DNA from 4 places in the Streptomyces vinaceus genome. Region 1 is predicted to be linked to each of the others. Evidence: riboswitches for the same ligand, from Rfam matches in the RefSeq annotation. Region 1 holds a riboswitch; each other region holds the start of a gene.
The links. Region 1 has a riboswitch for cobalamin ahead of CP980_RS11460 (ribonucleoside-diphosphate reductase subunit alpha). Riboswitches for the same ligand answer to the same signal wherever they lie in the genome.
Positions count from the first base shown of each region.

Region 2: another riboswitch for cobalamin. It lies ahead of CP980_RS32520 (CoA-acylating methylmalonate-semialdehyde dehydrogenase); the one in region 1 lies ahead of CP980_RS11460 (ribonucleoside-diphosphate reductase subunit alpha).
Region 3: another riboswitch for cobalamin. It lies ahead of CP980_RS01495 (DUF4430 domain-containing protein); the one in region 1 lies ahead of CP980_RS11460 (ribonucleoside-diphosphate reductase subunit alpha).
Region 4: another riboswitch for cobalamin. It lies ahead of CP980_RS01510 (prenyltransferase/squalene oxidase repeat-containing protein); the one in region 1 lies ahead of CP980_RS11460 (ribonucleoside-diphosphate reductase subunit alpha).

Region 1 is NZ_CP023692.1:2,620,003-2,628,764, forward strand. It holds gene CP980_RS11440 (carbon starvation CstA family protein) at 1-1,382, shown strand, start outside; gene CP980_RS11445 (CstA-like transporter-associated (seleno)protein) at 1,379-1,576, shown strand; gene CP980_RS11450 (Uma2 family endonuclease) at 1,625-2,209, opposite strand; gene CP980_RS11455 (GNAT family N-acetyltransferase) at 2,288-2,788, shown strand; cobalamin riboswitch at 2,840-2,963, shown strand; gene CP980_RS11460 (ribonucleoside-diphosphate reductase subunit alpha) at 3,104-5,500, shown strand; gene CP980_RS11465 (ribonucleotide-diphosphate reductase subunit beta) at 5,500-6,516, shown strand; gene CP980_RS11470 (helix-turn-helix domain-containing protein) at 6,862-7,830, shown strand; gene def (peptide deformylase) at 7,827-8,462, opposite strand; gene CP980_RS11480 (tetratricopeptide repeat protein) at 8,528-8,762, opposite strand, start outside.
Region 2 is NZ_CP023692.1:7,210,696-7,219,457, reverse strand. It holds gene CP980_RS32545 (hypothetical protein) at 1-403, shown strand, start outside; gene CP980_RS32540 (enoyl-CoA hydratase) at 411-1,205, opposite strand; gene mmsB (3-hydroxyisobutyrate dehydrogenase) at 1,202-2,119, opposite strand; gene CP980_RS32530 (enoyl-CoA hydratase/isomerase family protein) at 2,116-3,189, opposite strand; gene CP980_RS32525 (acyl-CoA dehydrogenase family protein) at 3,186-4,337, opposite strand; gene CP980_RS32520 (CoA-acylating methylmalonate-semialdehyde dehydrogenase) at 4,334-5,833, opposite strand; cobalamin riboswitch at 6,065-6,243, opposite strand; gene CP980_RS32515 (cobalamin-binding protein) at 6,303-7,223, shown strand; gene CP980_RS32510 (short-chain fatty acyl-CoA regulator family protein) at 7,246-8,652, opposite strand.
Region 3 is NZ_CP023692.1:320,957-324,968, forward strand. It holds gene metE (5-methyltetrahydropteroyltriglutamate--homocysteine S-methyltransferase) at 111-2,432, shown strand; cobalamin riboswitch at 2,500-2,648, shown strand; gene CP980_RS01495 (DUF4430 domain-containing protein) at 2,797-3,285, shown strand; one part of gene CP980_RS01500 (IS5 family transposase) at 3,328-3,667, shown strand; one part of gene CP980_RS01500 (IS5 family transposase) at 3,667-4,012, shown strand, end outside.
Region 4 is NZ_CP023692.1:325,584-334,345, forward strand. It holds gene CP980_RS01510 (prenyltransferase/squalene oxidase repeat-containing protein) at 88-1,500, opposite strand; cobalamin riboswitch at 1,616-1,743, opposite strand; gene CP980_RS01515 (prenyltransferase/squalene oxidase repeat-containing protein) at 2,075-4,846, shown strand; gene CP980_RS01520 (hypothetical protein) at 4,843-5,757, shown strand; gene CP980_RS01525 (energy-coupling factor transporter transmembrane component T) at 5,762-6,946, shown strand; gene CP980_RS01530 (ABC transporter ATP-binding protein) at 6,943-8,598, shown strand; gene CP980_RS01535 (ECF transporter S component family protein) at 8,595-8,762, shown strand, end outside.

The sequences.
Region 1 (8,762 bases):
TGGTGGCGTACGGGTTCATCGCCTCGGTGCTGCCGGTGTGGATGCTCCTCGCCCCCCGCGACTACCTCTCCACCTTCATGAAGGTGGGCACCATCGCCCTGCTCGCCATCGGCGTGGTCGTCGCCATGCCCACCCTGAAGATGCCCGCGGTCACCGATTTCGCCGCCCGCGGGGACGGACCGGTCTTCGCCGGTTCGATGTTCCCGTTCGTCTTCATCACCATCGCCTGCGGGGCCCTGTCCGGGTTCCACGCGCTCGTCTCCTCGGGCACCACCCCCAAGATGATCCAGAAGGAGACCCAGGTCCGGGTCATCGGCTACGGCGCGATGCTGACCGAGTCCTTCGTCGCCGTCATGGCGATCATCGCGGCCTGCATCATCGAGCCCGGCCTGTTCTTCGCGGTCAACTCCCCCGCCGGTGTCGTCGGCACCACGGTGGAGACCGCCTCGCAGGCCGTGACGCACTTCGGCTTCGCCATCTCGCCCGAGTTCCTCGCGCAGGCCGCGAAGGACGTCGAGGAGACCAGCCTGCTGTCCCGTACCGGCGGCGCGCCGACGTTCGCACTCGGAATGTCGGAAATCTTCTCCTCCGTGGTCGGCGGGGCCGGGCTGAAGGCGTTCTGGTACCACTTCGCGATCATGTTCGAGGCCCTGTTCATCCTGACCACCCTCGACGCGGGCACCCGCGTCGGCCGCTTCATGCTCCAGGACACCCTGGGCAACGTGCACAAGTCCTTCAAGGACGTGAGCTGGAAGCCGGGCGTGTGGCTGGCCAGCGCGGTGGTCGTGGGCGGCTGGGGCTACTTCCTGTGGGTCGGCATCAAGGACCCGCTGGGCGGCATCAACCAGCTGTTCCCGCTGTTCGGTATCGCGAACCAGCTGCTCGCCGCGGTGGCGCTGGCCGTCTGCACCACGCTGCTGGTGAAGTCCGGTCGGCTCAAGTGGGCCTGGGTGACCGGGGTCCCGCTGGCCTGGGACGTTGCCGTCACGCTGACCGCGAGCTGGCAGAAGGTGTTCTCCGACGACGTGAAGGTCGGCTTCTTCGCGCAGCGCGACAAGTACCAGAGCGGGATCGACGCCGGGAAGGTCCTGCCGCCCGCCAAGAACATGGGCGAGATGCACACGATCGTCACGAACGCCACGGTCGACGGGGTGCTGTCGGCGCTCTTCGCGGTCCTGATCGTCATCGTGCTGCTGGACGCGGCGCGGACCTGCGTGAAGGCCGCCGGCAACCCGGAGGCGGTCAGGCTCTCCGAGGTCCCGTGGACCGAGTCGAAGATCGTCGCCCCGGCCGGGCTCATCGCCACGCCCGAGGAGCGGGCGGAGCTCGCCGCCGCCGGCCTGGACTCGGGCGGTGGCCGAGCGAAGGAGCCGGTGGCGTGAGCGGGGTCCGCGCGGCGCTGGCGAAGGCGCGGTACTTCGTACGGGAGTTCTCGGGCGAGGCGGCGTACGACCGCTACGTCGTGCACGCCCGTACGCACGACCCGGACGCGCAGGTCATGACCCGCCGCGCCTTCGAACGCGCCCGTACGGACGCGCGCGAGGCCGACCCCCGCGAGGGGTTCGGCTGCTGCTGACGCCCATGAAGGGCCCCGCCGCTGCATCGGCGGGGCCCTTCGGCACGCTCAGTGCACCCACTCCTTGAGGGGCTCGGTAGGCAGGGTGATGCCGACGGGTTCGGGAATTTCGATGTCCTTCCCGAACGGGACTGTGCGGACGCTCTCGTAACGACTGCCGTCCGGCTCACTGTGGACGGTGACCTCGCACTTCTCCCGGTCGATGAGCAGGTACACAGGAATGCCGGTCTCCGCGTAACCACGAGGCTTCTCGTGTCGGTCGCGGGCGTCCGTGTCGGTGTCGTACGACGTGACCTCCACGACCATCAGCACGGGGTCGGGGTCGGCCCATTCCCCATGTCCTGCGAGAGAGGCGGTCAACACCAGGACGCCATCGGGCCGAGCGCGGCCATTGCGATACCGCTGGACCTTGATCCCCTGCTCAGCGTAGAACCACAGGTCCGGCCGCGACTGCATGCACATGCGCGACAACCACACAATGATCGTCCCGTGGTCCCCGTCCGGCACCGCCTTGACCCCCAGCTTCCCGTTGATGAACTCGAACCGCAGCCCTTCGACCTCTCTGGCGGCTATCCGCGCCACGGTCTCGAACTCTTCGGTCAGCATCTGGGGCCGATCTGTCATCACGGTCATGCCTCGCTCGCCCTTCTCGACGGTGCTGTCACCGACGATAGCGCCGGGCACCGACAGCCGTCCGGCACACTCGACCGCATGGACATCGTGATCAGGGAAGCGCTGGCGGCGGAGTACGAGGCGCTCGGGGACCTCACCGCGCAGGCCTACCTCGGGGACGGGCTGCTGACGTTCGGCGAGGACGACCCGTACCTCGCGCGGCTGCGCGATGTGGCGGGGCGCGCCGCCGACGGGGTCATACTCGTCGCCGCGACGGGCGACGGCCGGCTCCTCGGCGGCGTGGCCTTCGCCGCGCCCGGGAGCCGGCTGTGCGACATCGCCGGGCCCGGCGAGGCCGAGTTCCGGATGCTGGCCGTCGCCCGGGAGGGCCGCGGGCGGGGCGCCGGGGAGGCCCTCGTACGGGCCTGCATCGACCGAGCCCGCGCCGTCGAGGGCGTACGGCGCCTCGTCCTGTCGACCACGCGGGACATGGTCGGCGCGCACCGGATCTACGAACGGCTCGGCTTCGTGCGGACGCCGGAACGGGACTGGGAGCCCGTTCCCGACCTCCCTCTGCTCACGTACGGTCTCGAACTGTAGCCACGCCGACACAACATCTAGGGGGTCGCACAGGAAGCGGCCCCCACATGTATGCTCGTGCTCGCTGTCGTCGCAGGGGAATCCGGTGCGAATCCGGAACTGTCCCGCAACGGTATGAAGTACACCCATTGGTGTCACCGCAAGTCCGATGACCTGCCGACAGTGCGCCCGGCTCGACCGAACCGGGTGTCGATACGTCCGGGCCTCGCGGTTGGGCCGGTGGACGCCGCGCGGTGCTGCCCCGTCATGCCCGCGCGCGCCCGCTCGAACCCGCGCCGCAGGTGTCCCGGAGCCGAGCGAGGGAGAGCTCCCCCCGTGACCATCGCGCCTTCCGCACCGCGCGCCGAGTCCGACCCGTCCGACACCGGAATCGAGACCGGGGGACCTGGGGCCGCGCTGCTGCGTACCCTCACCGAGCTGACGGCCGACCTCCCCGACACCGACCCGGGCCGGGTCGCCGCCGCCGCGCTCCGCGGGCGCAGCGCCGCCGCCGACGAGGCGGAACTGCGCGCTCTGGCCACGGAGGCCGCCGCCGGTCTGATCTCCGAGGACCCGGCGTACTCCCGGCTCGCCGCCCGGCTGCTGACGCTGGCCGTCGCCGAGGAAGCCGCGGGCCAGGGGGCCACCTCCTTCTCCGCCTCCGTCGCGGTCGGCCACCGCGAGGGCCTGATCGCGGACCGCACCGCCGAGTTCGTGGCGCTGCACGCGAGCCGCCTCGACGCGCTGGTCGAGCACACGCTCGCCGAGGGCGCCGACGACCGCTTCGGCTTCTTCGGCCTGCGCACCCTGCACAGCCGCTACCTGCTGCGCCACCCGATCACCCGCCAGGTGGTCGAGACCCCGCAGCACTTCATGCTGCGCGTGGCGTGCGGCCTCGCGGAGAACGACACCGTCCAGGCCGTCGAGGAAGTCGCCTCGCTCTACCGGCTGATGAGCCGCCTGGACTACCTGCCGTCCTCGCCCACGCTCTTCAACTCCGGCACCCGGCACCCGCAGATGTCCTCCTGCTACCTGCTGGACTCCCCGCTGGACGAGCTCGACTCGATCTACGACCGCTACCACCAGGTCGCGCGCCTCTCCAAGCACGCCGGCGGCATCGGCCTCTCGTACTCGCGCATCCGCGCCCGCGGTTCGCTGATCCGCGGTACGAACGGCCACTCCAACGGCATCGTGCCGTTCCTGAAGACCCTCGACGCCTCCGTCGCCGCAGTGAACCAGGGCGGTCGCCGCAAGGGCGCCGCCGCCGTCTACCTGGAGACCTGGCACGCGGACATCGAGGAGTTCCTGGAGCTCCGCGACAACACGGGCGAGGACCAGCGCCGTACGCACAACCTGAACCTCGCCCACTGGGTGCCGGACGAGTTCATGCGCCGCGTGAACGCCGACGCCGACTGGTCGCTGTTCTCCCCGGCCGACGTGCCCGAGCTGGTCGACCTGTGGGGCGACGAGTTCGACGCCGCGTACCGCAAGGCCGAGGCCGAGGGCCTGGCCCGCAAGACCATGCCCGCCCGCGACCTGTACGGCCGGATGATGCGCACCCTCGCGCAGACCGGCCAGGGCTGGATGACCTTCAAGGACGCCTCCAACCGCACGGCGAACCAGACCGCCGAGCCGGGCACGGTCGTCCACTCCTCCAACCTCTGCACCGAGATCATCGAGGTCACCAACGACGGCGAGACCGCCGTCTGCAACCTCGGCTCGGTCAACATGGGCGCGTTCGTGGTGGACGGGGAGATCGACTGGGAGCGCCTGGACGAGACCGTCCGCACCGCGGTCACCTTCCTCGACCGCGTCGTGGACATCAACTTCTACCCGACCGAGCAGGCGGGCCGCTCCAACGCCCGCTGGCGGCCGGTGGGCCTGGGCGCGATGGGCCTCCAGGACGTCTTCTTCAAGCTGAGGATGCCCTTCGACTCCCCCGAGGCGAAGGCCCTGTCCACCAAGCTCTCCGAGCGCATCATGCTGGCCGCGTACGAGGCCTCCTGCGACCTCGCCGAGCGCAGCGGCCCCCTGCCGGCCTGGGAGCAGACCCGCACCGCCCGCGGCGTCCTGCACCCCGACCACTTCGACGTCGAGCTCAACTGGCCCGAGCGCTGGGACGCCCTGCGCGCCCGGATCGCGAAGTCCGGCATGCGCAACTCCCTGCTCCTGGCCATCGCCCCGACGGCGACGATCGCCTCGATCGCCGGTGTGTACGAGTGCATCGAGCCGCAGGTCTCCAACCTGTTCAAGCGCGAGACGCTGAGCGGCGAGTTCCTCCAGGTCAACGCGTACCTGGTGGAGGAGCTGAAGAACCTCGGCGTGTGGGACGCGCAGACCCGCGAGGCGCTGCGCGAGTCCAGCGGCTCGGTGCAGGGCTTCGGCTGGATCCCGGCCGAGGTGCGCGAGTTGTACCGCACGGCGTGGGAGATCCCGCAGCGCGGTCTGATCGACATGGCGGCGGCCCGTACGCCGTTCCTCGACCAGGCGCAGTCGCTGAACCTGTTCCTGGAGACGCCCACCATCGGCAAGCTGTCGTCGATGTACGCGTACGCCTGGAAGCAGGGCCTGAAGACCACGTACTACCTGCGCTCGCGCCCGGCGACGAAGATCGCCCGCGCCGCGACCGGCAGCGCCGTGCCGGCCGCCGCCGCCCCACTCCCGCAGGCCGTCGACGCGGACGCCCTGGCCTGCTCCCTTGAGAACCCCGAGTCCTGCGAGGCCTGCCAGTAATGAGCTCCACCGACAACAAGAACCTCCTCGACCCGGGCTTCGAGCTGACGCTGCGCCCCATGCGCTACCCGGACTTCTACGAGCGCTACCGGGACGCGATCAAGAACACCTGGACCGTCGAGGAGGTCGACCTCCACTCGGACGTCGCCGACCTCGCGAAGCTGACGCCGGCCGAGCAGCACATGATCGGCCGTCTGGTCGCGTTCTTCGCGACGGGCGACTCGATCGTCTCGAACAACCTGGTGCTGACGCTCTACAAGCACATCAACTCCCCGGAGGCGCGCCTGTACCTGTCGCGCCAGCTGTTCGAGGAGGCCGTGCACGTCCAGTTCTACCTGACGCTGCTCGACACCTACCTGCCCGACCCGGACGACCGCGCGGCCGCCTTCGACGCCGTCGAGGAGATCCCGTCGATCCGCGAGAAGGCGCAGTTCTGCTTCAAGTGGATGGACTCGGTCGAGAAGATCGACCGGCTGGAGACGCAGGCCGACCGCCGCCGCTTCCTGCTGAACCTGATCTGCTTCGCGGCGTGCATCGAGGGCCTGTTCTTCTACGGCGCCTTCGCCTACGTGTACTGGTTCCGCTCGCGCGGTCTGCTGCACGGTCTGGCCACCGGCACCAACTGGGTGTTCCGCGACGAGACCATGCACATGAACTTCGCGTTCGAGGTCGTGGACACCGTCCGCAAGGAGGAGCCGGAGCTCTTCGACGACGCGCTCCAGCAGCAGGTCACGGACATGCTGAAGGAGGCCGTCGAGGCGGAGCTCCAGTTCGGCCGCGACCTGTGCGGTGACGGCCTGCCGGGCATGAACACCGAGTCGATGCGCGAGTACCTGGAGTGCGTCGCGGACCAGCGCCTGGTCCGCCTCGGCTTCCCCGCGGTGTACGGCTCCCAGAACCCGTTCTCCTTCATGGAGCTCCAGGGCGTCCAGGAGCTGACGAACTTCTTCGAGCGCCGCCCGTCGGCCTACCAGGTCGCGGTCGAGGGCACGGTCGACCTCGACGAGGACTTCTGAGTCCTCCGCTCCGGCGGCTCGACAGCGTCCCCGCCCATGGGGAGAACGACCCGGGTGACCGGGTTCCCGGGCGGGGGCGCTTCGCCATGTCCGCGAGCGGCTGGGCCGGGCGGGGCCGGCTGCGGCCCGGAGGTTAGCTGTAGCTGCTGGGCCGCGCGTAGCTGCCGGTCGATGCGGCGCTCGCGCAGCACTCCGTACAGGGCGGGGGCGAGGAGCAGGGCGGCGAGGACGAGAACGGTGAGGTAGTCGAGGAGCGTGTTCATGCCCTCCACTCTCGTCGGCGGCGGGAAAACCGGACAGTGGCAGGACTGTCATGGAAGTGCGAATTACTGCCACACTGGGTCCATGCTGAAGAACGTGGCCGTGGCCCTCGTCGACGGAGTGGCACCCTTCGAGTTCGGGATCTTCTGCGAGGTCTTCGGGCTCGACCGGAGCGAGCAGGGCCTGCCGGTGTACGACTTCGCCGTGTGCGCGGCCGAGGAGGGCCCGCTGGCCATGGCCGACGTCGGCTTCGCGATCGCGCCGGCGTACGGCCTGGACCGGCTGGAGGAGGCGGAGCTGATCTGCCTGCCCGCCGACCGGCAGGCTCCCGTACGCGCGTACCCCGAGCCCCTCCTCGACGCCCTGCGCCGCGCCGTGGACCGCGGCGCGCGCGTGCTCAGCGTGTGCAGCGGCGCCTTCGTGCTCGGCGCGGCCGGGCTGCTGGACGGGCGGCGCTGCACCACGCACTGGATGCACGCCCCGGCGCTGGCCCGCCGCTTCCCGCGGGCCGTGGTCGACCCGGACGTGCTCTACGTCGACGAGGGCCAGGTCATCACCTCGGCCGGGACCGCCTCGGGCATCGACGCGTGCCTGCACGTGGTCCGCCAGGAGCACGGGGCCGAGGTGGCGAACACGATCGCCCGGCGGATGGTCGTACCGCCCCACCGGGACGGCGGCCAGGCCCAGTTCATCCGGCGCCCGCTCCCGCGCACGGCGTGCGACACGGTCGGGGAGGTCATCGGGTGGATGGCCCGGCACCTGGACGAGGAGATCACCGTCGAGCAGCTCGCCGAGCGCGCGCACATGTCACCGCGCACCTTCGCGCGCCGCTTCCTCCAGGAGACCGGGACGACCCCGTACCAGTGGGTGCTGCGGCAGCGCGTCCTGCTGGCGCAGGAACTGCTGGAGGCCACGGACGAGACGGTCGACACGATCGCGGGCCGCTGCGGCTTCGGCAATGCGGCGGCCCTGCGCCACCACTTCCTGCGGGCCCTGGGAACCACCCCGAATGCCTTCAGGCGCGCCTTCCGGGGCCCGCAGGCCGCCGCTTAGGCGTTGGGGACCGTTTCGTAGCGCGGGGTGCCCTCTTCCATCTGGCGCAGGGCGTCCTTGCGGTCGCGCTTGGAGAGGCGGTCGATGTAGAGGTACCCGTGCAGGTGGTCCGTCTCGTGCTGGAGGCAGCGCGCGAAGTAGCCCGTGCCGCGCACCTTGATCGGGTTGCCCTGCGCGTCCTGGCCGGTCACCTCGGCGTAGTCCGGGCGGGCCAGCGAGGCGTAGGCGGTCGGGACCGAGAGGCAGCCCTCGTTGGAGTCGTCGAGCACGCGGGAGGCGGCCGGGAGCTCCACCAGCTTCGGGTTGACCACGACACCGGTGTGGCGCACGCCGTCGTCGTCCGGGCAGTCGTAGACGAAGACCTTGGCGTCCACGCCGATCTGGTTCGCGGCCAGGCCCACGCCCTCGGCGGCCTTCTGGCTGGCGAACATGTCGTCGATTAGCTGTGCCAGTTCGTCGCCGAACTCGGTGACGTCCTTGCACTCGCGGTGCAGGACGGGGTTGCCGACCACCGTGATCGGGCGGGCGGTGCCGCGCTCGCGGTGGGCGAGCTCGCGCGCCTCACAGTCCTCGGTGTCCACGACGTACCCGTCGTTGACGATCTCGACGACCTCGTTCTCCTGCTGCGCCATGTCCGCCGTACGCCTTCCGTAAGTCCACCCGTTCACGATGTGCCGGTACAGCCTACGGTGCCCGGTCAGCAGACCTCTTCGAGATCCCGCCATTCACGGGTGTCCGGGCTGTCCGCGACCCAGCCGTCGAGCAGTCCGCGCACCAGGCCGGCCGGCGCCGCGATCCCGCACTCCCGCTCCGGGACCCACAGCGGGCCGGACCCGTTCGTACGGTGGCCCAGCGGCCCGGGATGTCCCGGTTCGCTGTGGTCGTGCGGGTCCAGGTGCTCCCCGTCGCCCTCGCCGCTCGGCATCACGCTC
Region 2 (8,762 bases), 4.6 Mb from region 1:
CCTGAACGGGCCGGCCGGCAACAGCTGGCACGTGACCTGCAAGGCGGCCGGCATCACACCCGAGGGCGAGATCGAACGCCACCCCACCGGCCTGTTCACCCTCACCGCCGACCTCACGGGACTCACCGGTACTCCCGTGAACAACACCCCCATCACCGGCTACGGCACCGACGACGACGGCCGTCCGCTGGCCGGCCCCATGAACGTGTACCAGCCCTACCTCTGGTACTCCCCCGCCGACATCACGGCGGACCGGGCCGGCCTCGCCGTCCTCGACCCGGCCGCCGATGTCGGCCAGGACCTGACCCGGCTGCTCGATGACGACGCCCCGGCGGGGGTCTGGACCTACCAGTCACCGCCGGTCGCCGCCCACAACCGCCCCTACTACCTGCGCCGGTATTGACCAGGCGTCAGCGGTGGGTGAAGTCCGGGGCCCTCTTGTCCACGAAGGCGCTCATGCCCTCCTTCTGGTCCGCCGTGGCGAACACCGCGTGGAAGAGGCGGCGTTCGAAGCGCACGCCCTCCGCCAGGGTGGTTTCGAAGGCCCGGTTGACGGCCTCCTTGGCCATCATCGCCACGGGGGCGGACATGGCCGCCACCGTCTCGGCGACGGTGAGGGCCTCGGCGAGGAGCTCATCGGCCGGGACGATACGGGAGACCAGGCCGGCCCGTTCGGCCTCGGCGGCGTCCATGGTCCGTCCGGTCAGGCAGAGTTCCATGGCCTTGGCCTTGCCCACGGCCCGGGTCAGCCGCTGGGAGCCGCCGATGCCGGGGATCACGCCGAGCTTGATCTCGGGCTGTCCGAAGACGGCGGTGTCGGCGGCGAGCAGGATGTCGCAGAGCATGGCCAGTTCGCAGCCGCCGCCGAGGGCGTAGCCGGAGACGGCCGCCACGGTGGGGGTGCGCAGTTCGCCCAGGCGGTCCCAGGCCGTGAACCAGTCGGTGAGGTACATGTCCATGTACCCCCGCGGCTGCATCTCCTTGATGTCGGCTCCGGCCGCGAAGGCCCTCGCGGAGCCGGTGAGGACGATGCAGCCGATCTCCGGGTCCCGGTCGAGGGCCTCGGTGGCGGCGACGACCTCGTTCATCACCTGGAGGTTGAGGGCGTTGAGCGCCTTGGGCCGGTTCAGGGTGAGGAGGGCGGTACGCCCCTTGCGCTCGACGAGGATCGTCTCGTACGCGGTGGTGCGGGTGGTCTCGGTCACGGGGTGGTTCCCTTCGGTGCACGGGCCGCCGCGTCGCGCAGGACGTGGACGATGCCGGAGAAGTCCTGTGCGGCGCCGCTCGCTTCGGCGAACGCCGCGTACATGTCGGCCGCGCGCAGGCCGAGGCCGGCGTCGATTCCGCCGGCCCGCAGGGCGTTGGCGGCGAGGCCGAGGTCCTTGGCCATGAGCGGTGCGGCGAACCCGGGCCGGTACTCGCGGTTGGCGGGGCTGGCCGGGACCGGGCCGGGGACGGGGCAGTTGGTGGTGAGCGCCCAGCACTGGCCGGAGGCGGTGGAGGCCACGTCGTACAGGGCCTGGTGGGACAGGCCGAGGCTCTCGCCGAGGACGAAGGCCTCGCTGACGGCGATCATCGAAATGCCGAGGATCATGTTGTTGCAGATCTTCGCGGCCTGCCCGGCGCCCGCTCCTCCGCAGTGCACCGCCTTCTTGCCCGTGGCCGCGAGCAGCGGTTCGGCCCGGGCGAACTCCGCCTCGCCGCCCCCGGCCATGAAGGTGAGGGTCGCCGCCTCGGCGCCGACCACTCCGCCCGAGACGGGGGCGTCGAGCGCCCGGTGTCCGGCGGCGACGGCCAGCTCATGAGCGGTGCGGGCATCGGCGACGTCGATGGTGGAGCAATCGATGAACAGGGTGCCGGGCCTGGCGGCCGCCAGCAGCCCCTCGTCCCGGTAGAGGGCCAGGACGTGCCGGCCGGCGGGGAGCATGGTGATCACCACGTCCGCACCGGCGGCGGCCGTCGCCGCGGAGTCCGCGATCTCCACCCCGGCCGCCGAGGCGGCGGCCCGCGCGTGGGGCACGAGGTCGAAGCCGAGGACGCGGTGGCCGGCCGCGGCGAGGTTGGCGGCCATCGGGCCGCCCATGTGGCCGAGGCCGATGAAGGCGATCACACCGGTCACCAGGGCACCTCCTGGAACGAGTCGGTCGCGGTGAGGACGAGTTCGCGGTCCTCGCCGAGCGGGGCGAAGTAGCGTGCCGTGTCCGCCTCCGTCACGTCGGAGAGCCGGGCGGGCGACCAGCGCGGGTTCCGGTCCTTGTCGATGACCTGGGCGCGGATGCCCTCGACGAGGTCGGGCGAGGACAGGGCCGCGCAGGACACGCGGTACTCCTGCTCCAGCACCCGCTCCAGCGGGCCCAGTGCGCGGGCGCTGCGCAGCGCGGCGAGGGTGACCTTCAGGGCTGTCGGTGACTTGGCCGCCAGGGTGGCCGCGGCCTCCTTCGCCGCCGCATCGCCGTGGGCGAGGAGCCGGGCCGTGATCTCCTCCACCGTGTCCGCGGCGTAGCAGTGGTCGATCCACTCGCGGTGGGCCGCGAGTGCACCGGCGGGTGCTCGGCTCACGTGCGGGGCGAGGGCGTCGTGTACGGACCCGGCGGCGAGGTCCTCGGCCAGTGCGCCGAGCCGTTCGGCGGATACGAAGTGGTCGGCGAGGCCGCAGAGCAGTGCGTCGGCGGCTCCGACGGGTGCGCCCGTCAGGGCCAGGTGGGTCCCGAGCTCCCCGGGCGCGAGCGCGAGGAGGTACGTACCGCCGACGTCGGGGACGAAACCGATGCCGGTCTCGGGCATGGCGACCCGGGAGCGTTCGGTGACGATCCGGACCGATCCGTGGGCCGAGACGCCGACGCCGCCGCCCATGACGACGCCGTCCATGAGGGCCACGTAGGGCTTCGGATAGCGGGCGACGAGGGCATTGAGCCGGTACTCGTCGCGCCAGAAGTCCGCCGAGGCGGCGCCGCCGGTGCAGGCGTCCTCGTAGATCGCCCGGATGTCACCGCCCGCGCAGAGTCCCCGCTCCCCCGCCCCGGAGATCACCACCGTCTCCACGGCGGGGTCGTCCCGCCAGGCGGTCAGGGCTTCCTCGATCCTCAACACCATGGAGTGGTTGAGGGCGTTGAGCGCCTTGGGGCGGTTGAGGACGAGGCGACCGCAGTGGCCCTCCGTGCGGACGAGAACCTCTTCTCCTTCGCTCATCGCAGGGCCTCCGTCAGGCCGCGGGCGACGATGACACGCATGATCTCGTTGGTCCCTTCCAGGATCTGGTGCACCCGCAGATCGCGGACGATCTTCTCGATGCCGTACTCACTCAGGTAGCCGTAGCCGCCGTGGAGCTGGAGTGCCTCGTCGGCCACGGCGAAACCCGTATCGGTGGCGAACCGCTTGGCCATCGCACACAGTTCCGCGGCCTTCGGGTCCCCCGCGTCGAGTGCCTCGGCGGCCGTACGGAGCAGGGCGCGGGCCGCGGCCAGCCCGGTGGCCATGTCCGCCAGCCGGAACTGCAGCGCCTGCGCGTCCAGCAGCGGGGATCCGAAGGCCTCGCGGTCGGCGAGGTGGGCCAGGCTCCGGTCCAGAGCGCTCTGGGCTCCGCCGAGCGAGCAGGCGGCGATGCCGAGGCGTCCGCCGTTGAGGCCGTGCATGGCGATGCGGAAGCCGTCGCCCTCCGCGCCGAGCCGGCGGTCGGCCGGCAGGCGGACCCCGTCGAGGACCACCTGCCGGGTGGGCTGGGCGTTCCAGCCCATCTTCCGCTCGTTGGCACCGAAGGAGACTCCGGGGTCGTCCCGTTCGACGACGAACGCCGAGATCCCCCGGGGGCCCGCCTGTCCGGTCCGGGCCATGACGAGGTACACGCCGGCCGCTCCGGCGCCGGAGATGAACTGCTTGACGCCGGTCAGGACGTAGTGGTCCCCGTCCCATACGGCGCGGGTGCGCAAGGCGCTGGCGTCGGAGCCGGTTCCGGGCTCGGTCAGGCAGTAGCTGCCCAGCGTGTCGGCGGCGCACAGGGCGGGCAGCCAGCGCCGGCGCTGTCCGTCGTCCCCGTAGCGGTCCACCATCCAGGCGACCATGTTGTGGATCGACAGGTATCCGGCGATGGAGGGGCACCCGGTGGCGAGCGTCTCGAAGACGAGGACGCCGTCGCTGCGGCTGAGTCCCGAACCGCCGTGCTCCTCGCGGACGTAGACCCCGCCGAGGCCGAGGGAGGCCGCCCGTCGGATGACGTCGACGGGAAAGTGCTTGTCCCGGTCCCAGGCGACGGCGTGCGGGGCCAGGTGTTCCTGCGCGAAATCGAGGGTGACCTCGGCGAGGGCGAGCTGGTCCTGCGTGAGGGTGGTCACGGCGCTCATCCCATCGTCGGGATGGTGAAGCTCGCGCTCTCCTTGGCCCCGGAGGGCCAGCGCGAGGTGACGGTCTTGGTGCGGGTGTAGAAGCGGATCGAGTCGGGCCCGTGCTGGTTGAGGTCGCCGAAGCCGGACCGCTTCCAGCCGCCGAAGGTGTGGTAGGCCACCGGTACGGGGATCGGCACGTTGACACCGACCATGCCGGCGCCCACCCGGCGGGTGAAGTCGCGTGCCGTGTCCCCGTCGCGCGTGAAGATCGCGACGCCGTTGCCGTACGGGTGCTCCGTGGGCAGGCGCAGGGCCTCCTCGTAGTCGCGGGCCCGTACGACGGACAGCACCGGGCCGAAGATCTCCTCGCGGTAGATCCGCATCTGCGGGGTCACCCGGTCGAAGAGGGTGGCTCCGGCGAAGTACCCGGTCTCGTGCCCGGGGAGGGTGAAACCCCTGCCGTCCACGGCGAGTTCTGCGCCCTCGTCGACGCCTATGTCCACATAGCGCCGGACCCGGTCGAGGGCGTCCTGGCTGACCAGCGGCCCGAAGTCGGCTTCCGGGTCGTCGGAGGTGCCGATGCGCAGGGCGGCGATGCGCTCCTTCAGCTTCGCCACCAGGGCGTCGGCGGTCTCCTCGCCCACGGGCACGGCGACGGCGATGGCCATGCAGCGCTCACCCGCGGAGCCGTAGCCGGCACCGATCAGGGCCTCCACCGCCTGGTCGAGGTCGGCGTCCGGCATCACGATCATGTGGTTCTTGGCGCCGCCGAAGCACTGGGCGCGCTTGCCGTGCGCGGCGGCGGTGGCGTAGACGTGCGCGGCGACGGGGGTCGACCCGACGAATCCGAGGGCCTGGACCCGGGGATCTTCGAGCAGGGTGTCCACGGCTTCCTTACCGCCGTTGACGACGTTGAGCACGCCGGGCGGCAGGCCGGCCTCCAGGAACAGTTCGGCCAGCCGCAGGGGTACGGAGGGGGCGCGCTCGGAGGGCTTCAGGATGAAGGCGTTTCCGCAGGCCAGGGCGGGCGCGGCCTGCCACAGCGGGATCATCGCGGGGAAGTTGAACGGGGTGATCCCGGCCACGACGCCCAGCGGCGCGCGCAGCGAGTGCACGTCGATGCCGGTGCCGGCGTTGTCGGTGAACTCGCCCTTGAGGAGGTGCGGGATCCCGGCGGCGAACTCCACTACTTCCAGGCCGCGTTGGAGGTCACCGTGGGCGTCGGCGACGGTCTTGCCGTGCTCACAGGACAGCAGCCGGGCCAGCGACTCGCGTTCGCCCTCGATGAGTTCGAGGAAGCGCAGCAGGACGCGGGCGCGCCGCTGAGGGTTCCACCGGCCCCATTCCTCCTGGGCCTCCTCGGCGGACGCGATCGCCGCCTCGGTGTCGGCGCGGCCCGCCAGGGGGACCCGGGCCTGGACGGTGCCGGTGTTGGGGTCGTACACGTCGGCGAAGAGACCGGAGGTGCCGGTGGTGTGCTTTCCGCCGATGAAATGGGTGAGCTCGCGGACCATCGATGCCTGCTCTCTCGTCAGGTGAGGATCCGAGGAAGGCGCGGCGCTGCCGCAGTCCGGCACCGATCGGGGTGCGCACTGCGGGCTCGCCGCGGGGACAGGAAAGGGCCGGGGGCGCCCTCGTCGAGTCACGAACGCGAGGACAGGCCCTCGCCGTTCGGGTACTCCGCCGGATCACCAGGGCCGTGGTCACGTACCGGTGCCATGCGTGTCTGCTCCATCCTCGTGGACAACACGGAACACCCCACGGCCGGTATCCTGGCTCCCGGATCGACGCGCGTTCTCCGGCCTTCCCGACGGATGGTTTCCGTCAGTGGCCTGACCTGCTGAAGAACGCACTCCCCAGTCACAGTGGCGGGACCGCGCCGGATTCACACCGGCTTCCCTGCACCGCGGGCTTGTCACGAACATATAGTTGGACGTCCTAGTAAGTCCACCCCCACTCCGCGGCTCGATCTACGCTCAAGGCATGCGCATCGTCTCGCTGCTCCCGGCAGCCACCGACATCGTGGCCGAACTCGGCCTCGCCGCCGATCTGGTGGGCCGTACGCACGAGTGCGACTGGCCTCCGCAGGCCGTGGCCGGGGTACCGGTGGTGACGTCCGCCGGGCTCTCCTCCGACGCCCTGACCAGCCGGGAGATCTCCGACGCGGTCGGCGGCGCCGCTCACAGCGGCTCCTCGCTGTACACGCTCGACACCGACGCCCTCGGCGCCCTGGCCCCCGAGGTGGTCCTGACCCAGGACCTGTGCGACGTCTGCGCCGTCTCGTACGCGGGGGTCAGCCGGGCCGTGCGCGTCCTGGACGGCGGGCCCCGTGTGCTCAGCCTGGAGCCGCGCACTCTCGGCGACGTGCTGGACTGCCTGGTCACGGTGGGTGAGCTGCTCGGCGTACCGGATCACGCGCGGGCCCGGCGGGCGGAACTCGCCGACCGGCTGGACGCCGTACGCGGGCTCACCTCGGGGCGGCCGCGCCCCCGGGTCGTGGCGATCGAATGGCTGGATCCGCTCTGGCCGGCCGGGCACTGGGTGCCCGAGCAGATCACGTACGCGGGCGGCGAGGCGCTGATCGCCGCCCCGGGCGAGCACACCCGGCCCATGGACTGGGAGACGGTCCGGGCCGCCCGCCCGGACGTGCTGCTCCTGCTGCCCTGCGGGTTCGCCCCGGAGCGCACCGTACGCGAACGGGAGCTGCTGACGTCCCTGCCCGGCTGGGAGGAACTGCCCGCGGTACGGGCCGGCGCGGTGTGGGTGGTGGACGGCCCCGCCTACTTCAACCGGCCGGGCCCCCGCGTCGTGCGCGGCGCGGAGGTTCTGGCGCACGTCCTGCACGGGGTCCGGGCCGGCGAGCCGGTGACGGCGGCGGAGGCTTCCCGGCTGGGCGGTTCCTGAGGCCGGTTCCTGCGGCCGGGCCCTACTCCGGGCGGTCGGCGACCTGGTACGGGACGAAGGTGCTGGTGTTCTCGTCCACGGCCAGCGGACGCCCGAGGGGCGGGACGGCCCGCTGGGGGCAGTCGAGCCGCTCGCAGAGTCGGCAGCCCATGCCGATGGGCGTCGCGGCCGCGGTGTTGTCCAGGTCGAGGCCGTCGGAGTACACGAGCCGGGAGGCGTGCCGGATCTCGCAGCCCAGCCCGATGGCGAAGGTCTTGCCGGGCTGGCCCCAGCCGCCGCGATGGCGCGTGACCGCGCGGGCTGTCCACAGGTGGCGCTGCCCGTCGGGCATGGCGGCGACCTGGACGTGGATCCGGCCGGGCGCGGCGAAGGCCTCGTAGACGTTCCAGAGCGGGCAGGTGCCGCCCGCGCGGGAGAAGTGGAATCCGGTGGCGGACTGCCGCTTGGACATGTTGCCCGCCCGGTCCACCCGGACGAACGAGAAGGGCACCCCGCGCAGCCTGGGGCGTTGCAGAGTGCTGAGGCGGTGGCAGACCGTCTCGTAGCCGATGCCGAAGTGGTCTGTCAGGCGTTCGATGTCGTAGCGGAATGCCTCTGCGGCGCTGTGGAACGCCTTGTACGGGAGGATCAGCGCGGCGGCGAAGTAGTTGGCGATGCCGATCCGGGCCAACCCGTGCGCGGTGGAGCCGGGCGCGAAGTCCGACGCGAGCCCGTCCAGCTCCTCGGCGTGCTCCAGCAGCGCGAGCTGCGTGGCCATCCGGAAGGCCTGCTGGCCCGGCCGTAGCCCCGAGGACAGGTGCAGCACGCGGGCGGAGTCGTCGTAGTGGTGCAGGTTCTCGCAATCGGCGGCCGTCCGTACGCCGTGGCGGTCGGCGAGGCGCGCGGACAGCGCCCGCACGACCTCCCCGGGCCGGATCCGTATGGCGCGGGCCAGGTCCTCGGCGGCGAGATCGATGTCGTGGAGGTAGTTCTGGCGGCGGTAGAAGAACTCCCGGATCTCCTCGTGGGGAGAGCGCGGCCCACCGGCCCCCGGCAGCCCCTCCCGGTCGCCGTCGGCCCCGGCCAACCGCTCGGCGAGGAGCTGGCCGCGCCGGCCGAGGTCGAGGAGCACCTGGGCGACGGCGGGCATCCGGGACGCCAGCTCGGCCAGGTCCGAGGCCGAGACCCGGGCCTCGGCCACCTCGCCGGCCAGCGCCTCGCGCAGGTCCGCGACCAGGCGGCTGGTGTCGCGCTCCGAGAAGAAGCCCGGGTCGACGCCGAAGGCCTCGGTCAGCCTGAGCAGGACGGGCACCGTCAGGGGGCGGGAATCGTGCTCCATCTGGTTCAGGTAGCTCGGCGAGATCGCCAGGACCCTGGCCAGGTTTGCCTGGCTCATCCGGCGCTCCTCGCGCAGCCGCCGCAGCCTCGCGCCCGCGTACGTCTTGCTCATCGCCCCTCCCTCGTATGCGGACCTCACCCTACGCGCCCGTCCCCGCCCAGGGGTCTTCGCAGACTTGGCAAACGGACGGGAAAAGATTCGCAGAACTTGGCAGCCGTCCA
Region 3 (4,012 bases), 2.3 Mb from region 1:
ACGCGCGGCGGTGTTCTCCCGCCCCGGCGGCGCGCCCGGTCTGTCGTTCCCTTCGCGTCCGCGTCCCGTCCCCGGGATGTTCCTGGACACATCTCGCGAAGGAGAGATCCGTGACAGCCAAGCCCGCAGCCGCGGCAGCCCGAGCCACCGTCCACGGCTACCCCCGCCAAGGACAGCACCGCGAACTGAAGAAGGCCGTCGAGGGCTACTGGAAGGGCCGCGTCACCGCCGACGCCCTGCGGCGGACCGCGGCAGATCTGCGCCGGTCCCACTGGCAGCAGCTGGCCGACGCCGGCATCACCGAGGTGCCGACCGGTGACTTCTCGTACTACGACCACGTCCTGGACACCAGCGTCATGGTCGGCGCCGTCCCCGAGCGCCACCGCGCGGCCGTCGCGGCCGACCGCCTGGACGGCTACTTCGCGATGGCCCGCGGCACCCAGGACGTGGCCCCGCTGGAGATGACCAAGTGGTTCGACACGAACTACCACTACCTGGTCCCCGAGCTCGGTCCGGACACGGTCTTCACCGCCGACCCCGGCAAGCAGGTCGCCGAGCTGGAGGAGGCCCTCGCGCTCGGGCACACCGCCCGCCCGGTCCTCGTCGGCCCCCTCACCTACCTGCTGCTGGCCAAGCCCGCGCCCGGCGTGGCCGCCGACTTCCAGCCGATCACGCTGCTCGACCGGCTCCTGCCCGTGTACGCCCGGGTCCTGGCCGAGCTGCGCGCCGCGGGCGCCGAGTGGGTCCAGCTGGACGAGCCCGCGCTGGTCCAGGACCGCACCCCGGCCGACCTGAACGCCGCCGCCCGCGCCTACCGCGAGCTCGGTGCGCTGACCGAGCGGCCCAAGCTGCTCGTCGCCTCCTACTTCGGCCGGCTCGGCGAGGCCCTCCAGGTGCTGGCCGCGGCCCCGGTCGAAGGCCTGGCCCTCGATTTCACGGCGGGCGGCGCCGCGAACCTCGCCGACCTCGCCGCCGTCGGCGGGCTCCCCGGCAAGCGCCTGGTCGCCGGTGTGGTCGACGGCCGCAACGTCTGGATCAACGACTACCAGAAGTCCCTGACCACCCTCGGTACCCTCCTGGGCCTCGCCGGCCAGGTGGACGTGGCCGCGTCCTGCTCCCTCCTGCACGTGCCGCTCGACGCGAGCGCCGAGCGGGACATCGATCCGCAGATCCGGCGCTGGCTCGCCTTCGCCCGCCAGAAGACCACCGAGATCGCCACGCTCGCCCGCGGCCTCGCCCGGGGCACGGACTCCATCGCGGCCCAACTGGCCGCCAACCGCGCCGACCTGGCGTCCCGGGCATCCTCCTCGATCACCCGTGACCCCGCCGTCCGCGCCCGTACCGCCGCGATCACCGATGCCGACGGGCGGCGCTCGCAGCCCTACGCGCAGCGCACCGCGGCCCAGCGCGCCCTCCTCGGGCTGCCGTTGCTGCCCACCACGACCATCGGCTCCTTCCCCCAGACGAACGAGCTGCGCACCGCGCGCGCCGACCTGCGGGCCGGCCGCATCGGCACCGCCGGCTACGAGGAGCGGATCAAGGACGAGATCCGCGAGGTGCTCTCCTTCCAGGAGAAGGCCGGTCTGGACGTCCTGGTGCACGGCGAGCCCGAACGCAACGACATGGTGCAGTACTTCGCCGAGCAGCTCACCGGCTACCTCGCCACGCAGCACGGCTGGGTGCAGTCGTACGGCACCCGCTACGTCCGGCCGCCGGTCCTGGCCGGGGACATCTCCCGCCCGGAGCCGATGACCGTCCGCTGGACCACGTACGCCCAGTCCCAGACGTCCAGGCCGGTCAAGGCCATGCTGACCGGCCCGGTCACGATGCTCGCCTGGTCCTTCGTACGCGACGACCAGCCGCTCGGCGAGACCGCGCGGCAGGTCGCCCTCGCCCTGCGCGACGAGGTCGACGACCTCGAAGCCGCCGGGACCTCGGTGATCCAGGTCGACGAACCCGCCCTGCGGGAGACCCTGCCGCTGCGCGCGGCCGACCACGCCGAGTACCTCGCGTGGGCCACCGAGTCCTTCCGCCTCACCACCGGCGGCGTCCGGCCGGACACCCAGATCCACACGCACATGTGCTACGCGGAGTTCGGCGATATCGTCCAGGCCATCGACGACCTCGACGCCGACGTGATCAGCCTGGAGGCCGCCCGCTCCCACATGCAGGTCGCCGGCGAACTGGCCGCGCACGGCTACCCCCGCGAGGCCGGCCCCGGTGTCTGGGACATCCACTCCCCGCGCGTTCCGAGCACCGAGGAGGCGGCCGCGCTGCTGCGGAGGGGGCTCCGGGCCATCCCCGCCGAACGGCTCTGGGTCAACCCGGACTGCGGCCTCAAGACCCGCGGCTGGACCGAGACCCGCGCCTCCCTGGAACATCTCGTCGCGGCCGCGCATGAGGTCCGCGCGGAACTCACGGCCGGCGACTGACCCCCTGACGCGCGGGCGGTGCGTGCCGAAGTACGCTTCCACGCACTGCTCTTCGGCCCGTACGATGCGTTCTGCTCCGGCCCACCGCGGCCGGAGCACACAACCGAATGCATGCACAACTGGGGGAAGCCGGTGGGAATCCGGCGCTGACCTGCAACCGTGAACGGCGCCCGGTGCGCCGTGAGTCGGAGAACCCGGGGTGGGATGTGCACCGCTTCCCACTGTCACGGTCTGCAGTCCGAAGCCCCAGCCTGACCCGGCACCCGGGTGCGCTCCCCTCCAGGGCGTGCGCACGGGGTGTGCGCGGGTGGGGGTCGAAGGGTTCGCGCCGGCAGACCCGAAGATCCCACCAGGAAGGCTCTCCATGCGCCAGATCCTCGTCCGCCGCTCCGTGATCACCACGGCCGCCCTCGGTCTCGCCCTCGCCACCGCTCCGGCCGCGGCCGAGGCGAAGTCCAAGCCGGACACGAACGCGGCGGTCAAGGTGGACGTGACCGTCCAGGGCCCCGACGGGCTGCTGTTCAAGGGCAAGGTCAAGACCAAGGGCCACGACGTCACCACCGTGACCGGCGGCACCCACCAGTGCGACGGCACCAACGGCGGCGCCCACCCGTCCAAGGTCCCCACCCCGACCGCGGCCCTCGACGACGCCGCCCACAAGAAGGGCTTCACCTGGGACGGCACCTGGTACGCGTCCTTCGACGACTACTCCGTCGACACCATAAAGAACGTCAGCGGCGGCGGCTCCGCCTACTGGAGCATCGCCGTCAACGGCACCCCCACCCCGGTCGGCGGCTGCCAGTTCAAGCTGAGCGCCGGCGATCAGGTGTCCTTCACCTGGACGTCCTTCTAGAGCCTGTCGTCAAAGTGATCTTGGGTTGTGGATCATGGAGTGATGATATGCCGCCATGAACTGTCCGATGCCGAGTGGGAGCTCATACGTCCCTTGCTGCCCCGGCCTGCGCTGGGGCGGCCCCGGCAGGACGACCGGATGGTCCTCAACGGGATCGTATGGAAGTTCCGCACCGGTGTCCCCTGGCGGGACGTGCCCGAGCGGTACGGCCCGTGGGCCAGCCTCCACACCCGCTTCCGGCGCTGGGCGGCGGACGGCACGTTCGACCGGATGCTGCGGGCCGCGCAGGCGAACGCGGACGCGGCGGGTGACATCGACTGGCTGGTGTCGGTCGATTCCACCATCGTCCGCGCCCACCAGCACGCCGCCGGGGCCCGAAAAGGGGGCACCAAAACCCGGCCCTCGGCCGGTCCCGGGGCGGCCTGACCAGCAAGGTCCACCTCGCCTGCGACGCGACCGGCCGCCCGCTCGCATTCGTCCTGACGGGCGGGAACACCAACGACTGCACCCGGTTCACCGCGGTGATGGACGCCATCCAGGTGCCCCGCCTCGGACCGGGCCGGCCCCGGAGCAGACCCGATCGCGTCATCGGCGACAGGGGCTATAGCTCCAAGGCGATCCGCACCTGGCTGCGGCGCCGCGGCATCAGGCACACCATCCCTGAGCGTGCCGACCAGGTGCGCAACCGGGCCCGGAAAGGAAGCCTCGGCGGCCCACCTCCGGCCTT
Region 4 (8,762 bases), 2.3 Mb from region 1:
AGGCGATCACACTTTGACGACAGGTCCTAGTCCGGTACTCGGGGGCCGCGGACCCGAAGGTCCGCGGCCCCCGAGGGTGTTGGGTGATCAGGCGCCCCATCGCAGGGCGATGGTGTCGCCCACGTTGACGACCTGGCCCCGGGCGGCGGCGGCGAAGGCCGAGCCGTCGATGCTCACCTTCCAGGTGCCGGAGCCGCTGTTGGCCTTGCCGTTGATGTCGGTGACGGTGCCGGACCCCGAGGCGGGGGTGACGCTCGTGACGCAGCCGGACGGGGTGGCCGCCGTGGTCGCCGCGTTCAGGACGTCGCCGAGGGTGGTGGTCGTACCGGTCGGGGTGAAGGCCACGGAGCAGACCTTGAGGTTGCCCGCGCCGTCGTCGACGGTGAGGGCCAGCTTGGTCGCGGTACCGGCGGTGAAGGCCGTCTGGGCGACCCACTGCGGGGCGCCGGGGGTGACAGGGACCGGCGGGGCCGCGGTGAATCCGCCGCCCGCGACGGCGCGCAGGGCGTCGATGGAGGCGTACGCGGACGGGGTGGTGTCGGTCGGCTTGTACTTGAAGCCGCCGGCCGGGTTGTACTGGTTGGCTATCAGGAAGTCGATCGGGGTCTTGCCCGCGACGGTGAGGAAGTCTCCGGTCTGTGGGTTGAAGCCACAGGCGTTGAGGCCCGCGACGCCCCAGCCGTTGGAGCTGGTGTTGACCCCGTACAGGGAGTTGAAGGCACCGGTCGCGGTGACGAGCTTGCTCTTCAGGAAGTTCTTCGCCTGGACGACGTCCGTGTCCGTGTTGGGGACGCCGGAGACGCAGAGGGCCGCCATGGCCGCGCCGGTCATGTCCACATCGCCCGCCGAGTTGAGGACGGTCGGGTTGCCCTCGGCCTTGTTGTAGGTCCAGCCGCCGTCGACGTGCTGGTTGGCGCGGATCCGGGTGACCATCGAGTCCGTGAGCGCCTGCGGAACGCGCGCGCCGCCGGCCTGGGTCTTGGCGCCGCCCAGCGAAAGCGCGGCGAATACGGTGCCGTTGAAGTTCCCGGAGGGGCCGAAGTAGCCCGCCTCCGCCGTCTGCCAGTACGCGTAGATGTTCGCGACCAGGTTGCGGGAGGCCGAGACGCGGGCCGGGTCGATGCCGGCGGCGTACGCGTTCAGCGCGCCGCGCTCGTAGTCGGTGACGACCGGGGAGGCCGACGGCCAGCCGGACGTGGAGAGCAGGTTGCGGTAGACGGACCGGGCGTTCTTCGTGGTGTCGCCACCGGGGTAGACGTCGACGACGGCCGTACCGGCGGCGGCGAAGGCGCTGAACGCCCACTCGTTGGACAGCCCGGAGCCGGCGTACGAACCGTCCGCCGCCTGCAGCGACTTGAGGTAGGCGACCCCATTGGTCTTGGACGCGGCGATCTGCGCGGGCGAGGAGGTCGCGAAGGCGGGCAGCGCGGTGAGGGCCAAGGCGCCGAGCGCGGCGGGCACCGCGAGCGCGAGGCGGCGGGAGGTACGGGGACGGGACATGGCCTGCTCCTGGAATCGGCGGACGCCGACCGCGTCCGGCACGCGCTCCGCCACCGCGCGGGGCGCACGGCGGGGCAAGCCGGAGGGCCGCCGTCCGGAACGCGTGGTACGGCTTCCTGTACTGCATCGCCGTATGGGCATTCGGGCTCGGAGACGGCCCCCGCCGTCCCACACCGCTGCGCGTCAGCTCCGGCTTCTCACCGGATTCCCCCATCTGGCAGCCCAGGACGCTACCTGAGTGATCAAGGCTCCGCCAGCCGCCGCGAGCCGCGCTGCCGGAGGGACGCTGGAGCGTTCGCCGGTGAGACGCATCCCACCTTGACGCTGTCTTTATCGGCGTGTTCCACTCCGACTGATAAGCACTCAGTTCCAGGGGAAGCCGGTCGGAATCCGGCGCTGACCCGCAACCGTAGGCCCGGCACCGCCGGGCGAGCCGGACTGCCTGGAGCCAGGTTTTGCAGCGAGAAACGCCGTCGCGGACTACGGCGTGGTTCGAACGGCTTCCCTTGCGCTCCTCGTGCGACCGAAGCCCTTTGCCACGCACACGTCCGCCCGGCCGACACGAGGGGCCGTGGTGGGGACCGCAGAGCTGGCAGAGCGACGCACGGGGAAAAAGAGGCTGGTGTCGCTGATATCGGCGGTACTGCTGGCCTTCGGCGCGAGCGTCTCCTTGGTCACCGGGAGCCCGTCCGCCGCGGCCGACCCCATCGAGGGCTGCACGGCCACGACCGGCGCGATCGTCGCCGTCGACTTCGGCCCGTTCGGGGGCAAGGTCGAGCGGGGCTGTGACACCACGCCCACCACGGGCTACGACCTGCTCCACGAGGCCGGTTTCACCACCGAGGGCACCGTCCACGACGGCCCGGCCTTCATCTGCCGCATCGGCAAGGGGTCCTTCAACTCCGGTACGCAATACCCCACCGCGGAGAAGGAACCCTGTGTCCTGACCCCGCAGGCCACCGCCTACTGGTCGTACTGGACCGCCTCGCCCGGCCAGCAGAACTGGACCTACAGCCCGCTCGGTGCGATGGCCCGCACCCCGGGGCCCGGCGACGTCGACGCCTGGGTGTTCGGCGGTACGGACGTCGGCGGCACCTCGGGCAAGCCCGCCTTCTCGCCCGCCGACGTCCGCGCGGGGGGCGGCGGCCCCGGCCCGGACCCGTCCGGCCCGACGACCCCGCCCACCGTGGCGCCGGGCACCGTCGACCTGCCCGCCGCCGCCCGCTGGCTCACCGGGAAGCTGACGGACGGCGAGCGCGTCGTCGACGAGGGGGCCACCTCTCCGAACCACCTCCTCACCGCCGAAGCCGTCTACGCCCTCGCGGCCGCCGACCCGAAGAGCCCGGCGGCCCGCAAGGCCGCCGACTTCCTGGCCAGGCCCGCCGAGACGGACGCCTACGCCTACCCGGCCGGAAAGGACGGCATCCCCGACGCGACCGCCGCCGCGCGTCTCGCGCTCGTCGCCGAGTCCACCGGAAAGGATCCCCGCGCGTTCGGCGGACACGACCTGCTCGGGGACCTGGTCAGGTACGTCTGTCCGCGCGACATCGGCGACGGCGACACGATCGACGGCTGCCTCACCAAGGGCGACTTCCGCACCACCGGCCAGTCCGACGCCCAGGCCATGGCCGTCATCGCCCTGCTCAACGGCGGGGTGACGCCCCCGGCCGACGCCGTGAACCGGCTGACCGCCCTCCAGTGCGAGGACGGAGGTTTCACCGGCATCCTCATCCGCCCCGGCGGATGGTGCGACAGCGACGCGAGCTCCACGGCACTGATCGCGCTCGCCCTCAAGCGGGCGGGCGGCCACGACGCCGTCGTCGAGAAGGCCCGCGCGAGCCTGCGGAAGTCGCAGTTGCCGAGTGGCGCGTGGCCCGCCGCCGCGGGCATGACCACCGGCAGCCCGAGCGCCACCGGCTGGGCGGCCCAGGCCCTGCGCGCCCTCGGCGACACCCCGTACGCCGACGCGGGTCTGTTCTGGCTCTCCAAGCAGCAACTCCCCGGAGGCGGCTTCGCCTTCGAGGAAGGGCTCACCGACCCGCAGGTGTTCCCCACCGCGCCGGCCGTCCTCGCGGCCGCCCACAGCGACCTGGTGGCGCTGACCGCCAAGAAGACGGAACCGAGCCCCGAGCCGAGCGACCCCGGGCCGTCGCCCTCCCCGAGCGGCTCCCGTCCGCCGCTCCCGCCCGGTGACGGACCCGACCTCAAGAAGGCCACGGCGTACCTGACCCACCCCGGCCGACTGGTCCAGGGCCGCTACTACGAGAGCTCCCCGGGCTTCGCCACGTACGGCCTGACCATCGACGGCGCCTACGCGCTCGCCGCCGCCGGCACCGACGACGCCACCCTGCGCAACATCGTCGACTTCCTCGACAAGGGCGGCAAGGACGGCCAGGGGCGGACGGTCCACGCCTGGACCCTGATCGGTACGAAGTACGCCGTCGGCGGCGCCATCGGCAAGACCGCGCTCCTCGCCGAAGCGGTCGGCCGAAACCCCCGCGCCTTCGGCGGACAGGACCTGATCGGGGCCCTCGCGAAGGACACCTGCCGGGCCAGGAACCTCGACGCCGTTCCCTTCTGCGGCGGAAAGGGCGCCTACGGGAACGCCAAGTCCGTCTTCGACCAGTCCCTCGGCGTCATCGCGCAGGTCCGCGCGGGCGAGAACGCGGCCGCCGCCGAACCCATCGCCTATCTCAAGAGCCTCCAGCGGCCCAACGGGTCCTTCGGAAGCATCCTCGTCGACAAGAGCGACGACGAGGTGGACTCCACGGCCATGGCCGCCATGGCCCTGGACCTGCTGCCCGACGCGGACGCGCAGGCGGCCGTGGACAAGGCCGTCGCATGGCTGGCGGCCCGGCAGATGGACGACGGCGGTTTCCCCGGCGCCTCGGGCGACTCAGTCAACTCCACCGCCCTCGCCGTCCAGGGCATGTCCCTGGACGCGCGGAAGTACGGTGCGCAGATCGCCAAGGCCCGCACGTTCCTGGCGACGCAGCAGAACGGCGACGGCGGGTTCAACATCGCCAGGGACGCGCAGCCCGGATCCGACGTCCGCGCCTCCACCCAGGCCCTCGGCGGCGCCACCGGCATCTCCTTCGCCACCCTCAACCGCAGCCTCGACGGCACCACCCCGCAGCCCGTCCCCACCGCCACGAGCGGCGCTCCCGTCATCGTGACCCCGGGCGGGGAGACGGCCGGCGGCGGTTCGGGGGCGGGTGGCGCTCTCGCCTCCACCGGCGCCCAGGTCGGCGCACTGGCCGCCGCCGCGGTGGCCCTGGTCCTCGGCGGCTGGGGCGCGGTCCGCGTCGCCCGCCGCCGGCGCGGGTCGACGGGAGGCCGGGCGTGACGCACCACCGCGCGCGGCGGGCCCTGGCCCGTACGGCGGCCGCCCTGGGGCTGACGGTGGCGGCGCTCGCCGCCACCGCGGCCCCGGCGGGCGCCGCCCCGCAGCCCATCGGCCAGTGCACCACCTCCTCCGGAGCCGTCCTCGCCGTGGACTTCGGCCACTGGGGCGGGCCCGTCTACCGCTCCTGCGGGACGACACCCACCACCGGCTACGAACTCCTCAACGAGGGCGGCTGGGCCACCACCGGAACGGGCCACGACGGTCCGGCGTTCATCTGCCGCATCGGCTACAGCGGGCACCAGGGCGGCAAGCAGTACCCGACCCCGGAGCAGGACGACTGCGTCCTGACCCCGCCCGCCTCCGCCTACTGGTCGTACTGGCACGCGAACCCCGGCCGGAACACCTGGGAGTACAGCCGGCTCGGCGCCATGCTCTACAAGCCGGAGCCGGGCAGCGTCGACCTGTGGACCTTCGGCGCCACGGACATCGAGGGCACCCAGGGCCGGCCCCGGGTCACCCCGGACCAGCTGCGCGCCCACAACGACCGGCCCACGGGCGCACCCCAGCCCCAGGACACCCGGACGGCGGCTCCCCTGCCGCCCGGCGTCAACACCGGGCCCAGGCCGGAGAATCCGCCGCCGGCCGATCCCGGACCGTCGGCGCCGGCAAGTCCCTCGCCCTCCCCCTCCGCCTCGGAGAGCGCCTCGCCCACCCCTTCGGCACCGCCCTCCCCCGGCGCACCGGCCGCGGCCGCGCCGGCCCCCGGCCCCCAAGTCGTCGAGGCGGCTCCGGCAGCCGACGCCGAGCACGACGCGGGCTCGTACCTGCCCGCCGTCGCCACCGGAGCGCTGGTGCTGCTCATCGGCGCCGCCGCCGTCTACGCGGCCAAGCGTCGCCGTCGTACGGAGTAGCGGCGTGTCCCGTACCACCACGGTCGCGGCCGAGCCGCCCGTGTCCGGCCTCGCGCCGGGCGCGGGCGGCCGCCGGCTGCCCCGCACTCTGCACCCCGTCGCCTGGTGGATCTGGGCCCTGGCCCTCGCCACCGCCGTCAGCCGCACCAACAATCCGCTGCTGCTCTTCCTCGTCCTCGCGGTCCTCGGTTACGTCATCACCATGCGCCGCACCGAGGCCCCCTGGGCCCGCGGCTTCCCGTACTACCTCTACCTGGCACTCACGGTCGTCGCGATCCGGGTCACTTTCCGGGCGGTCTTCGCCACCGGCGTCACACCCCGCGACCACTTCCTGTTCTCCCTCCCCCACATCCCCACGCCCGACTGGTACGCGGGCATCCGGCTCGGCGGTCCGGTCTCCCTCGAAGCGCTGCTGTCGGCCGCGACCGACGGGCTGCGCCTGGCCTGCATGCTGTGCTGCATCGGCGCGGCCAACACCCTGGCCAACCCCAAGCGCGCACTGCGGGTGCTCCCGGGCGCCCTGTACGAACTCGGCGTCGCCGTCACCGTGTCCATCAGCGTCGCGCCCCAACTGGTCGCGAGCGTCCAGCGGGTGCGCCGCGCCCGCAGGCTCCGGGCCGGGCGTACGAGGGGTCTGCGCGCGCTGCGCGGCATCGTCGTCCCCGTCCTCGAAGACGCCCTGGAGCGCTCCCTGCGCCTCGCGGCCGCGATGGACTCCCGCGGCTACGGCCGCGCCGGCACCGCGACCCGCCGCTCCCGCCGCCTGACCGGCGCCCTCATGCTGCTCGGCATGTGCGGCCTGTGCGCCGGGGCGTACGGGCTCCTCGACGCGACCGCGCCCAAGCTGCTCGGCCTGCCCGCACTGGGGGCCGGCGGAGCGCTGTGCGTGGCCGGGCTGCGGCTCGGCGGGCGCCGGATCACCCGGACCACGTACCGTCCCGACCCGTGGCGGGCGGCCGAATGGGCCGTGGCCGGGTGCGGGGTGCTGTCCGCGGTGCTGCTGTTCGGCAACGCGGGGTTCAACGCCGCGGAGCTGAACCCCTCCATCTACCCGCTCAGCTGGCCGACCCTGCCGCTGGTGCCGGCCGCCGCGATCCTGCTCGCCGGGACGGCCGGGTTCCTGGCTCCGCCCCCGACGGCCCCCGCCCGGCCGGCCGTCCCCGTACAGCGCACCGAGGAACCCAAGTGATCCACTTCGACCAGGTCACCGTCCGGTACGAGGACACGGCAGAACCGGTACTGCGGGAGGTGAACCTCACCGTCGAGGAGGGCGAACTCTGCCTCGTCGTCGGTCACACGGGCGTCGGCAAGTCCACCCTCCTGGGGGCCGTCAACGGACTCGTCCCGCACTTCACCGGCGGCACCCTCTTCGGCCGGGTCACGGTCGACGGCCGGGACACCGCCGAGCACCCGCCCCGCGAACTCGCCGATGTCGTGGGCGTGGTGGGCCAGGATCCGCTCGACGGGTTCGTCACCGACACCGTCGAGGAGGAACTCGCCTACGCCATGGAGCAGCTGGCGGTCGCGCCCGCCACCATGCGCAAGCGCGTCGAGGAGACCCTGGACCTGCTGGGTCTCGCCGACCTGCGCCATCGCGCCCTCCACGAGCTCTCCGGCGGCCAGCAGCAACGGGTCGCGATCGGCTCCGTGCTCACCGCGCACCCCCGGGTCCTGGTCCTGGACGAGCCCACCTCCGCCCTGGACCCGACGGCCGCGGAGGAGGTCCTGGCGGCCGTCACCCGGCTCGTCCACGACCTCGGCGTCACCGTGCTCCTCGCCGAACACCGCCTGGAGCGCGTGGTCCAGTGCGCCGACCGCGTCATCCACCTCCCCGGCGACGGCCGCGTGGTGTCCGGGCCGCCCGCCGAGATCTTCCGTACGTCGTCCATAGCCCCGCCCATCGTGGAACTCGGGCGCGCCGCCGGCTGGTCCCCGCTCCCCCTGTCCATCCGCGACGCCCGCCGCGCGGCCGCGCCCCTGCGCACACGGCTGGCCGGTACGACTCCCCCGCCGGTGCGGCCGGCACCCGCCCCGGACCCCGCCCTTCTCCTGAAGGCCCGCGGGGTGACGGTGGCCTATCACGGCGTCCCGGCCGTCCGGGAAGTCGACCTCGATCTGCGCGGCGGCGAGATCACCGCGCTGATGGGCCGCAACGGCTCGGGCAAGTCCTCCCTGCTCTGGGCGCTCCAGGGCTCAGGGCCCCGCAAGGCCGGCACAGTGCTCGTCCCCGCCACCGACGGGGGCGAGGACGGCGACCCGCGGAAGCTGTCCGCGGCCGCAGCCCGCCGACTCGTCGGCCTGGTCCCCCAGACCCCCACGGACCTGCTGTACCTGGAGAGCGTCGAGCAGGAACTCGACCAGGCCGACGCGGAATCGGCGGTCGGCTCCGAGGCACCGGCCGCACGCGAGATCCTCGACCGCCTCGCACCCGGCATCGACGACGCCACCCACCCCCGCGACCTGTCCGAGGGCCAGAAGCTCGCCCTCGCCCTCGCCATCCAGCTGTCGGCGGCTCCCCGGGTGGTGCTCCTCGACGAGCCGACCCGCGGCCTCGACTACCGGGCCAAGGAACAGCTGATCGCCATCGTCGACGACCTCGCGGCTCAAGGGCGCGCGATCGTCATCTCCACGCACGACGTCGAGTTCGTGGCCCGTGCGGCCGACCGGGTCGTCGTCATGGCCGAGGGAGACGTCGTCGCGGACGGCCCCACCACGGAGGTCATCGTCGCCTCTCCCGTGTTCGCACCCCAGGCGGCCAAGATCCTCTCGCCCCTCCCCTACCTCACGGTCGCCCAGGCGGCCTCCGCCTTCCCCCGCGACGAGACGGACCCGGCCCGATGACCGCTGCCGCGCGCACCCCAGCCATCCGCATCAACGCGCGGGCGGGCGTCGTCATCGCCATGGCCGCGTTCCTCGGGATCGTCGCGTTCTTCTGGCCGTTCCTCGTCGCACCGGGCAAGTTCGGCTCCCACTACGCCCCACCGCTCATCTTCGGCGTCCTGCTG